DNA from 2 places in the Candidatus Merdisoma sp. JLR.KK011 genome. Region 1 is predicted to be linked to the other one. Evidence: a T-box and tRNA genes for the amino acid it is inferred to sense, from the RefSeq annotation. Region 1 holds a T-box; the other holds one or more tRNA genes.
The links. A T-box is a leader RNA that pairs with one kind of tRNA and senses whether it is charged. The one in region 1 lies ahead of VV089_RS17975 (valine--tRNA ligase), so its partner is inferred to be a tRNA-Val.
Positions count from the first base shown of each region.

Region 1 (5,522 bases):
GGCATCAGCATCGTGATCAAAGGACGCGATCTGGATCGGCTGCAGGAGATTGCCGGGGACGTTGCAAAGCTTGTAGAAGAAGTGGAAGGAACCACAGATGTATCTGACGGCATGGAGGAAACCACAGGGGAGCTCCGCATCAAAGTGGATAAGGAAAAAGCGGCCCAGAAAGGGCTGACGACAGCGGGCGTATTTTCCGAGATAATGGAGAGGCTGTCGGATCCTGCCAGCGCAACAACCCTGTCTACAGATACGGAGGATTTCGACGTGCTTGTGGTGAACGGGGGAGATGTGGAGCTTACCAGAGAGACGGTGAAGGATCTGGTGCTGACCGTTACAAAGAAGGATAACACCAAGGAACACGTTCCCCTGGCAGATATTGCCGAGTTTTCACAGGCAGAAGGCCTGGAGACCATCCAGAGGGATGCCCAGTCCCGGTTTATCAACGTGACGGCTTCCGTCGACGACAACCATAACATCGGCCTGGTATCCGGCGAGGTAGAGAAAAAGCTTAAAAGCTACCAGCCTCCGGAAGGGTATACCATTGAGATGCAGGGAGAAAATGAGACAATCATGGAGTCTATGGTGGAGCTGGTAAAGATGCTCCTTCTTGCGCTTTTGTTTATGTATCTCATAATGGTAGCCCAGTTCCAGTCGCTGCTGTCGCCTTTTATCATTATGTTTACCGTGCCGCTGGCATTTACGGGAGGCCTTTTCGGACTGTACGTTGCAGGAAGTGAATTCAGCGTGATTGCCATGATTGGTTTTGTAATGCTCTCCGGTATCATCGTAAACAATGGAATTGTACTTATTGACTATACCAATCAGCTTATTGACCAGGGAATGACGAAGACCGAAGCCTTGGTGGAGGCGGGAAAAACCCGTATGCGGCCTATTTTGATGACAGCTCTCACAACGGTGCTGGGACTGTCCACCATGGGAGCCGGCGCAGGGATGGGGGCGGATATGGTTCAGCCAATGGCGGTTGTAACCATCGGCGGACTTTTGTATGGTACACTGCTGACCTTGTTTGTGATCCCCTGTATCTATTCGCTTCTGATCCGCCGGAAAGTCCGTGAGGAGGTGGAGTAGCATGAAGGAAACAAGGCCGAAGGTTCTGGCGCTGTACCGGGGCGTACTGGAGCTTCTGGATGAAGGCGCCGATGTGAATTCCATCAAAGTGTCTGACATTACCGCAAAGGCAGGAATCGGAAAAGGAACGGCTTACGACTATTTTAAAAGCCGGGAGGAGATTATCGCCTGTGCCCTTCTCTACGATGTGGAACAGAAGATTGAGGAAGAAAAAGAAGAACTGGATCGCCGTCAAGGCTTTTCAAAGAAGGTAATCTACGCCTTTGACTGGATGGAGCGGCGGTTCCGGGAGCAGAAGGTTTTTGCGCGGATTCTGCGGCTGACTACGGAAGGGAGCGGACTGAGCAGCACGATTCTGGAGGAGCTGCAGAAGCGCAAGAAGGCCGGCTGCGGCCCCTTAAAGGTTCTGATGGAAATGTGCCGGGAAGGAAAGAGCCAGGGAGAGATCCGGCAGGATATTCCCGCTTCTGCGGCCTGTATCGCATCCGTGGCAAATATGGCGGCTTTTGTCATGTATCTGGAGAAAAGCGAGCAGATGCCCGAGCTTGATATGGGCTGGATGAAAGAATTTCTCTGTAAAGGACTGTTGAATCAGTTAACGGCTTGACAAAGAGAAAAAAGCCTGCTATGTTAGAAATTGCCAAACAGAAAAAGGCTTGGAAAAAGAGGGTACACAGAGATCACATCTGCCAGAGAGAGGGAGCCGCAGGCTGAAAGCTCCTTTCAGAACAGTGGCTGTGGAGGTAGCTTTGGAGCCGGAGCGGTGAAGGAGGAGTAGCTGTTCACGCCTGACCAGCGTTAAGAGGTCTTAGAGATGTATGCGGGAAACCGCATATAAGACAGGTGGTACCGCGTTAATTGACGCCCTTTCAGATAATGAAAGGGCGTTTATTTTTTGCAGGCTGGCAATGAGCCGGGCAGCCTGAAGGAGGAAGCCCGTGAGCGAAATGAAGCGAAGCAAACTTGAGCGTGCCCGGCGGACAACCGGAACTTCAAAAGGAGGAATTTCACAAATGAAAGAATTAGCAAAAACTTACGATCCCAAAGGCATGGAGGATCGCATCTATGAAAAATGGCTGGAAAAGAAGTATTTCCATGCAGAGCCCGACAAGAGCAAAAAACCCTTCACCATCGTAATTCCGCCCCCAAACGTAACCGGACGGCTTCACATGGGACATGCCCTGGATGAAACCATGCAGGATATTCTGATCCGCTATAAGAGAATGCAGGGCTACAACGCCCTCTGGATCCCGGGAACGGATCACGCTTCTATCTCCACAGAGGTGAAGGTGACCAATCAGCTGAAGGAAGAAGGCATCGACAAAAAGGAACTGGGAAGAGAGGGCTTCCTGAAAAGAGCCTGGCAGTGGAAGGAAGAGTACGGCGGAGCCATCATCAACCAGCTGAAGAAGCTGGGCTCCTCCTGCGACTGGGATCGGGAGCGCTTTACCATGGATGAGGGCTGCTCTGAGGCCGTACTGGAGGTATTTATCCGCCTTTATGAAAAGGGTTATATCTACAAGGGCTCCCGGATTATCAACTGGTGTCCCGTATGTAAGACCTCCATCTCCGACGCAGAGGTGCTGCATGAGGAACAGGCGGGCCATTTCTGGCATATTAACTATCCCATCAAGGACAGCGATCGCTTTGTGGAGATAGCCACCACACGTCCGGAAACCATGCTGGGCGATACGGCTCTGGCCGTGAATCCGGAGGACGAGCGTTACCAGGATATCATCGGGAAGACCGTGATTCTTCCCCTTGTGGGACGGGAGATACCCGTGATTGCCGATGCTTATGTGGACAAGGAGTTCGGAACCGGCGTGGTAAAGATTACCCCGGCCCATGACCCCAACGACTTCGAGGTAGGCAGACGCCATAACCTGCCGGAGATCAATATATTAAACGACGACGCCACTATCAATGAGAACGGCGGAAAGTATGCCGGCATGGACCGCTATGAGGCCCGTAAACTGATTGTGGAGGAGCTCAAGGAGCAGGGCCTTCTGGTAAAGACAGCGGATCACTCCCACAACGTAGGAACCCATGACCGCTGCAAAACCACGGTGGAGCCCCTTATCAAGCAGCAGTGGTTTGTAAAAATGGAGGAGCTGGCGAAGCCTGCCATCGAGGCGGTGAAGAACGGCGAACTGACCTTTGTTCCGGAGCGCTTTGACAAGACGTACCTTCACTGGCTGGAGAATATCCGCGACTGGTGCATCTCCCGGCAGCTCTGGTGGGGACACCGGATTCCGGCCTACTACTGCGACGACTGCGGCGAGCTGATCGTGGCCCGTGAAGAGCCCTCTGTCTGCCCGAAATGCGGCGGTAAGCATTTTACACAGGATCCGGATACCCTGGATACCTGGTTTTCCTCTGCCCTGTGGCCTTTCTCTACCCTGGGATGGCCGAAGCAGACCGAGGATCTGGATTATTTTTATCCAACGGATGTGCTGGTAACAGGCTATGACATTATCTTCTTCTGGGTAATCCGGATGGTATTCTCCGGTTATGAGCAGACAGGGAAATCTCCCTTCCATCATGTGCTGATTCACGGGCTGGTACGGGATTCCCTGGGAAGAAAGATGAGCAAATCCCTTGGAAACGGCATCGATCCACTGGAGATTATCGACAAATACGGCGCCGACGCTCTCCGCTTCACCCTGGTGACAGGCAATGCGCCGGGCAATGACATGCGTTTCTACATGGAGAGGGTGGAAGCAAGCCGGAACTTTGCGAATAAGGTGTGGAATGCCTCACGGTTCATTATGATGAATATGGAGAAGGCTGAGATCCCGGATGCTATGGAGCTGGAGCAGCTTACCAGTGCGGATAAATGGATTCTCTCGAAGGTCAATACCCTGGCAAAGGACGTCACTGCCAACATGGACAAGTTTGAACTGGGGATTGCCGTACAGAAGCTCTATGATTTTATCTGGGAGGAATTCTGCGACTGGTATATTGAGATGGTGAAGCCCCGTCTTTACCAGGAGGAGGATAAGACCAAGGCGGCGGCCCTGTGGACTCTGCGGAAGGTTCTTGTCAGCGCACTAAAGCTTCTGCATCCTTATATGCCCTTTATTACAGAGGAGATTTTCTGCAATCTCACGGGAGAAGAATCGATTATGATCTCCTCCTGGCCGGAGTATAAAGAGGAGTGGGCCTTTGAAGGGGACGAGCTGGCGGTAGAGCGGATCAAGGAAGCTGTCCGGGGCATCCGGAACGTGCGCTCCGAGATGAATGTTCCCCCCAGCAGAAAGGCTTCGGTGATTGTGGTTTCTGAGAAGGAAGAGGTGCAAAGCATCTTTGAAACGGGCCGTATTTTCTTTGCTACTCTTGCTTATGCAGGAGAGGTCGTGATCCAGGCGGATAAGACGGGAATCAGCGAGGATGCGGTTTCTGCCCTGATTACAGACGGAGCCGTTTACATGCCTTTCTCCGACCTGGTAGATATGGAGAAGGAGCTGGAGCGGCTTAAGAAAGAGGAGGAACGGCTTGCGAAGGAGCTGGCCCGTGTAAACGGAATGCTTGGCAATGAGAAGTTCATAAGCCGGGCGCCCAAGAGCAAGATTGACGAGGAAAAGGAAAAGCTGAAGAAATACAGTCAGATGATGGAGCAGGTAAAGGAACGTCTGGCGTCTTTTTCCAGGGAAGAAGGATAAAGATGGAAAGCAGAAAGACATACGAAAGCATGACTTATGAGGAAGCGGCTGCATATATAGAGGAGACGCCGAAATTTACAAAGAAGAATACCTTGGACAATACGAAGGCCATTCTGCGGCATCTGGGAGATCCCCAGGAGCGCATGAAGATTCTTCATGTGGCGGGAACCAACGGGAAGGGGTCTGTCTGCTCTTTTCTGGCTTCTATGCTGCATGCGGCGGGAAAGCATACGGGACTGTTTATTTCGCCCCATCTGGTGGAGGTGAACGAGCGTTTTGTGATAGACGAGGCGCAGGTGGATAATGACAGATTCCTTGAGGCCTTTCGCAGGGTGATGGGCTGTGTGGAGCAGATTCAGAAGGAAGGCTATGCCCATCCCACTTATTTTGAGATTCTCTTTCTCATCGGTATGGTGCTTTTTGAAAAGGCGGGAGTGGAATATCTGGTGCTGGAAACGGGATTGGGGGGCAGACTGGACGCCACCAATTCGGTGGCGCATCCTCTGGTAACGGTTATTACTTCTATCAGCCTGGATCACACGGAGTATCTGGGAGATACGGTGGAAGCCATTGCCGGGGAAAAGGCAGGAATTATCAAGGAGCGGGTGCCCGTTATTTTCGATGGGGAAAATCAAAAGGCGGCGGCTGTGATTCAGAGGCGGGCAGAGAAATTGCACTGTCCGTCCTTTGGAATCTCGGGAGAAATGCTAAAAATTTCCTCTATGACAAATAAAGATATTGATTTTTCCATAAATTCTGGGTATTATG
Region 1 covers NZ_JAYWSZ010000004.1:848,847-854,368, reverse strand. Annotated here, with positions in the region: gene VV089_RS17985 (efflux RND transporter permease subunit) at 1-1,092, shown strand, start outside; gene VV089_RS17980 (TetR/AcrR family transcriptional regulator) at 1,094-1,699, shown strand; T-box leader at 1,741-1,964, shown strand; gene VV089_RS17975 (valine--tRNA ligase) at 2,106-4,754, shown strand; gene VV089_RS17970 (bifunctional folylpolyglutamate synthase/dihydrofolate synthase) at 4,757-5,522, shown strand, end outside.

Region 2 (5,522 bases), 300 kb from region 1:
CCTAAATACTCCTTAGTGACCGATAGCGCATAGTACTGTGAAGGAAAGGTGAAAAGGACCCCGGGAGGGGAGTGAAAGAGAACCTGAAACCCTGTGTTTACAAGCTGTGGAAGACCCTTAAGAGGTCAACCGCGTACTTTTTGTAGAACGGTCCGGCGAGTTGCCGGGTCTGGCGAGGTTAAGGACGCATACGTCCGGAGCCGAAGGGAAACCAAGTCTTAACAGGGCATTAAGTCAGACCAGGCAGACCCGAAACCGGGTGATCTACCCATGTCCAGGCTGAAGCCGCCGTAAAAGGCGATGGAGGGCCGAACGCACATCCGTTGAAAAGGGTGGCGATGAGGTGTGGGTAGGGGAGAAATTCCAATCGAACCCGGAGATAGCTGGTTCTCCTCGAAATAGCTTTAGGGCTAGCCTCGGTTTAGTCTCATGGAGGTAGAGCACTGAATTTCCTAGGGGGCGTCAAAGCTTACCGAAGAATATCAAACTCCGAATGCCATGGAGATGATGACCGGGAGTCAGACTGCACGAGATAAGTTGGGCAGTCAAAAGGGAAAGAGCCCAGACCTGCAGCTAAGGTCCCAAAGTGCGTGTTAAGTGGAAAAGGATGTGGGATTTCAAAGACAACCAGGATGTTGGCTCAGAAGCAGCCATACATTAAAAGAGTGCGTAATAGCTCACTGGTCGAGAGGTCCTGCGCCGAAAATGTCCGGGGCTAAAACACGCCGCCGAAGCTCAGGAATTGATGAATGTCAATTGGTAGAGGAGCATTGTTAACGAGAGGAAGCAGTACCGTAAGGAGCTGTGGATTGTTAAGAAGAGAGAATGCCGGAATGAGTAGCGAGAGGAAGGTGGGAATCCTTCCGGCCGAATATCTAAGGTTTCCAGGGTAAAGCTGATCTGCCCTGGGTAAGTCGGGACCTAAGGCGAGGCCGAGAGGCGTAGCCGATGGACAACAGGTTGAGATTCCTGTACTGCCGTATAACAGAACTGTGGGGACACGTGTGGAGAGCGGGAGCCGGAAATGGAAAAGCCGGTGCAAGCGAAGCAGGAGCAGGGGAGGCAAATCCCCCTTGCAATCCAAAGGCGTGATGCGTACCGAATTAGAGTAGGGAAGTCCGTGAGCCATGCGTCAAGAAAAGCCGCTATTGTTTATATGGTACCCGTACCGTAAACCGACACAGGTAGATGAGGAGAGAATCCTAAGGCCGACGGAAGAAGCATTGTTAAGGAACTCGGCAAAATGACCCCGTAACTTCGGGAGAAGGGGTGCCGGTGCGAACCGGCCGCAGAGAATAGGCTCAAGCAACTGTTTAGCAAAAACACAGGTCTATGCGAAACCGAAAGGTGAGGTATATGGGCTGACGCCTGCCCGGTGCTGGAAGGTTAAGGGGAGAGGTTAGCGGAAACGCGAAGCTTTGAACTTAAGCCCCAGTAAACGGCGGCCGTAACTATAACGGTCCTAAGGTAGCGAAATTCCTTGTCGGGTAAGTTCCGACCCGCACGAAAGGCGTAATGATTTGAGCGCTGTCTCAACAATGCATCCGGTGAAATTGAAGTGCCAGTGAAGATGCTGGCTACCCGCGCCAGGACGGAAAGACCCCATGGAGCTTTACTCCAGCTTGATACTGGGATTCGGTACTGCATGTACAGGATAGGCGGGAGGCTAGGAAATGGTGACGCCAGTTGCCATGGAGCCGCTGTTGGGATACCACCCTTGCAGTATTGGGTTTCTAACCAGCCGCCGTGAACCGGCGGTGGGACAATGTCAGGCGGGGAGTTTGACTGGGGCGGTCGCCTCCGAAAGGGTATCGGAGGCGCTCAAAGGTTCCCTCAGAATGATTGGAAACCATTCGAAGAGTGCAAAGGCAGAAGGGAGCTTGACTGTGACACCGACGGGTGGAGCAGGTACGAAAGTAGGACTTAGTGATCCGGTGGTATTAAGTGGGAATGCCATCGCTCAACGGATAAAAGCTACCCTGGGGATAACAGGCTTATCACTCCCAAGAGTTCACATCGACGGAGTGGTTTGGCACCTCGATGTCGGCTCATCGCATCCTGGGGCTGCAGCAGGTCCCAAGGGTTGGGCTGTTCGCCCATTAAAGCGGTACGCGAGCTGGGTTCAGAACGTCGTGAGACAGTTCGGTCCCTATCCGGCGTGGGCGCAGGATATTTGAGAGGAGCTGTCCTTAGTACGAGAGGACCGGGATGGACCGGCCGCTGGTGCATCTGCTGGCTTACCAAGGCCATGGCAGAGTAGCCAAGCCGGGACGGGATAAACGCTGAAGGCATCTAAGCGTGAAGCCCCCCTCAAGATGAGATATCCCATGCGAAAGCAGTAAGACCCCTTAAAGACGATAAGGTAGATAGGGCAGAGGTGGAAGTGCAGCAATGCATGGAGCTGACTGCTACTAATCGGTCGAGGGCTTGACCAGAGCGTCATAGGAAAGGAAGAACAAAGAAAACCAAGATGTGTGATAAATCAGTATATAGTTTTGAAGGTGTAATGGCCCGATGGCTCAGTTGGTTAGAGCGCCGCCCTGTCACGGCGGAGGTCGTGGGTTCGAGTCCCATTCGGGTCGCTTATATACGGGATCTTAGCTCAGCTGGGAGAGCATCTGCCTTACAAGCAGAGGGTCATAGGTTCGAGCCCTATAGGTCCCACTACTGCCGATGTGGCTCAATTGGCAGAGCAGCTGATTTGTAATCAGCAGGTTATCGGTTCGAGTCCGATCATCGGCTCTAGAGTAATATATGGGGGAATTCCCGAGTGGCCAAAGGGGGCAGACTGTAAATCTGTTAGCTGTGCTTTCAGTGGTTCGAATCCACTTTCCCCCACTCACAGCAGTAGTTCGCTGTTGTTGTAATTAAATATCGCGAGGTGGAGCAGTCTGGAAGCTCGTCGGGCTCATAACCCGAAGGTCACAGGTTCAAATCCTGTCCTCGCCACTCAGGCAGCACGAAGCATGGAGTAAGATGTTCGTGCTCCTAAATTTATAAGCCCAGATAGCTCAGTTGGTAGAGCAGAGGACTGAAAATCCTCGTGTCACTGGTTCGATTCCGGTTCTGGGCATTTTTCATGCCAATAGATAGTTATACCAGAAGGAATGCTGCAGCTTCTTTGTAAAAGGAGATCTGCAGTATTTTTTTGTCCGCTGGTTTTCACAGAAAGTTCACATAATAATTAGCACTCACCTCTTGACAGTGCTAACAAAAAGGATTATAGTACATTTGTAAACAAAAAAATTCAAAAAAGGTATCAACTCATAAAAAAGTGGAAAAATAAGTTGATAATCATGTTAGGAGGAATGAATTATGATGATGATGCCAAGTCTTTTTGGAAACAGTTTGTTTGACGAGTGGATGGATTTCCCCTTTGACAGCGGATTTTCTAAGGGAGTAAAAAGAGAGAGCAGCCTGATGAAAACCGATGTGAGAGAGTGTGACGGCGCCTACGAGCTTGAGATGGAGCTTCCGGGCTGCAAGAAGGAAGATGTGACTGCGCAGCTAAAAGACGGTTATTTGACCGTTCAGGCATCTAGAAATGCATCCAATGAGGAAAAGGATTCACAGGGAAATTACATTCGCAGAGAACGCTATACAGGCCAATGCTCCAGAAGCTTTTTCGTGGGAGAGGCAGTTAAGCAGGAGGATATCCGGGCAAGATTTGAGGATGGAATTCTGAAGCTTACGGTTCCCAGAGTAGAGGAACAGAAGCGGGCAGAAGAGAATAAATTTATCGCTATTGAAGGGTAACCGCCTTCTTTTAGCTTTGCCAAGACAAACTAAAAGACAGTGAAAGGCCTGCTATAGAAAAGTCAGAGCACGTTTCTATGGCAGGCCTTTTAAACTTCTATTAGAATATCTATCAAATATTTTCAGACAGGTTATTTGCCAGGAAAGGGCCGAGAAAAATTCAAATCTACATTTTGCACAAAGTTTTCATAAAGCAAAAAAGTTCCAATCGATATTCAAAAAGTTTCCCAAAAGTTATCCACATTAAAAATGATTAAAAAAAGCGTAAAAGAAGGTTATCAACAAAGTTATCCACATTATCCACATTTTATCCCCAGGAAAAGAGGGGTTTACATAGTAAAAGTAAAAACGTGCGTTCTGTACAAATCAGATAAATTGCTTTTTCACGGGAAAAAAACAAAATAATGCTTGACATCATTGATGTCAAAATATAATGCAAATTGTCTGAAAATAACCTCGATAGACAAAGGCCGTCTCATCTAAGCATCCCATTATCTGCTAAGGATATTTGTGAACCTTGATAACTACCCTTAACCGGCGGAGGAAAGAAAAGAATCTTTGCAGGCTTGGGATTTCTTTAACGAGCAGCAATTAATTTATAAATGGGGTTCCCTTGAGCGGAAAATTTTTCTTCATATTCTGTCATAATGTTACCCTGGTTCATATCAGGATCCCGGTGCAGATCCCGGGAACACCCAAGGAGCTTCCAGCCGGAAGCCTTAATACTTTCCAATGAGAAGTCAAATAAAGCTTCATTATCCGTCTTAAATTCCAATTGCCCCTTAGGGGATAAGACAGCGTCATAATGCTTTAAGTATACTACTGAAGTCAGACGCCGTCTGGCGTGGCGGTCCTTTGGCCAGGGATCTGAAAAATTCAGATAGATACGTTCTACATCGCCGGGAGCAAAGTACTGTTCCAGACCGGCAGCATCCATGCATAAAAAATAAAGGTTCGGCAGAGGGTCTGCCTCCATTTTATGAATGGCTTTGATAAGGACGCTGGTGTAACGCTCAATGCCGATGTAATTTATCTGTGGGTTGGCCTTTGCCAGTTCCATAAGGAAGCGTCCCTTGCCCATGCCGATTTCTATATGAAGCGGATGTTCATTTTTAAACAAGGATTTCCAGGGAAGAGGAGCCTGCTCGCTGTGCTGTATCACATAAGGGCTGGCAGCCACAGCTTCATCTGCTCCTTTGATTTTGCGAAGTCTCATCTGTTCTCCTTTCTGACGTATATGCTGCGCCGGCTGGCGTATGGTTTCTGGGAAAATAAGGAAATAGTTTCTCCTGAAATGTGGTTTACGCCATCAAAAATTGGTTATGTTTCACTATTTATGATTCGTTTTTTATTAAATCGTAATCATTTTATAAGAAAACGGGAAAAAAATCAAGAAATATAAAAAAAGTACTTGCATTTTATGAAATCATGCATTATAATAATTCTTGCGTCGAAAATAAAAGACCAAAAGAAAAAAACATAAGCGCGATTAGCTCAGCTGGCAGAGCACCTGACTCTTAATCAGGGTGTCCAGGGTTCGAACCCCTGATCGCGCAGGCAGGGCACTGGTTTTGCGGATTAGCCGTGGGGTCGGTGCTTTTTTAATGCAGCTTGTTAATATAAAGTTAAAAATAGCTGCTTTTTTGAAAAATGACTTGTAATAATTAGGAAAATATACTAAAATGTGCTTATAGATGTGGCAGGGTAATCGTAAAGGTAGTTCCTCGGCCCAAGGTGGAAGAGACTTCAATTTCACCGTAATGTGC
Region 2 covers NZ_JAYWSZ010000004.1:1,147,573-1,153,094, forward strand. Annotated here, with positions in the region: rRNA gene VV089_RS19410 (23S ribosomal RNA) at 1-2,436, shown strand, start outside; tRNA gene VV089_RS19415 (tRNA-Asp) at 2,509-2,582, shown strand; tRNA gene VV089_RS19420 (tRNA-Val) at 2,592-2,664, shown strand; tRNA gene VV089_RS19425 (tRNA-Thr) at 2,670-2,742, shown strand; tRNA gene VV089_RS19430 (tRNA-Tyr) at 2,757-2,838, shown strand; tRNA gene VV089_RS19435 (tRNA-Met) at 2,876-2,949, shown strand; tRNA gene VV089_RS19440 (tRNA-Phe) at 3,001-3,073, shown strand; gene VV089_RS19445 (Hsp20/alpha crystallin family protein) at 3,319-3,756, shown strand; gene trmB (tRNA (guanosine(46)-N7)-methyltransferase TrmB) at 4,334-4,972, opposite strand; tRNA gene VV089_RS19455 (tRNA-Lys) at 5,240-5,312, shown strand; gene VV089_RS19460 (sensor histidine kinase) at 5,445-5,522, opposite strand, start outside.
Region 2: it encodes a tRNA-Val, which carries the amino acid that the T-box ahead of VV089_RS17975 (valine--tRNA ligase) is inferred to sense. The anticodon was not compared.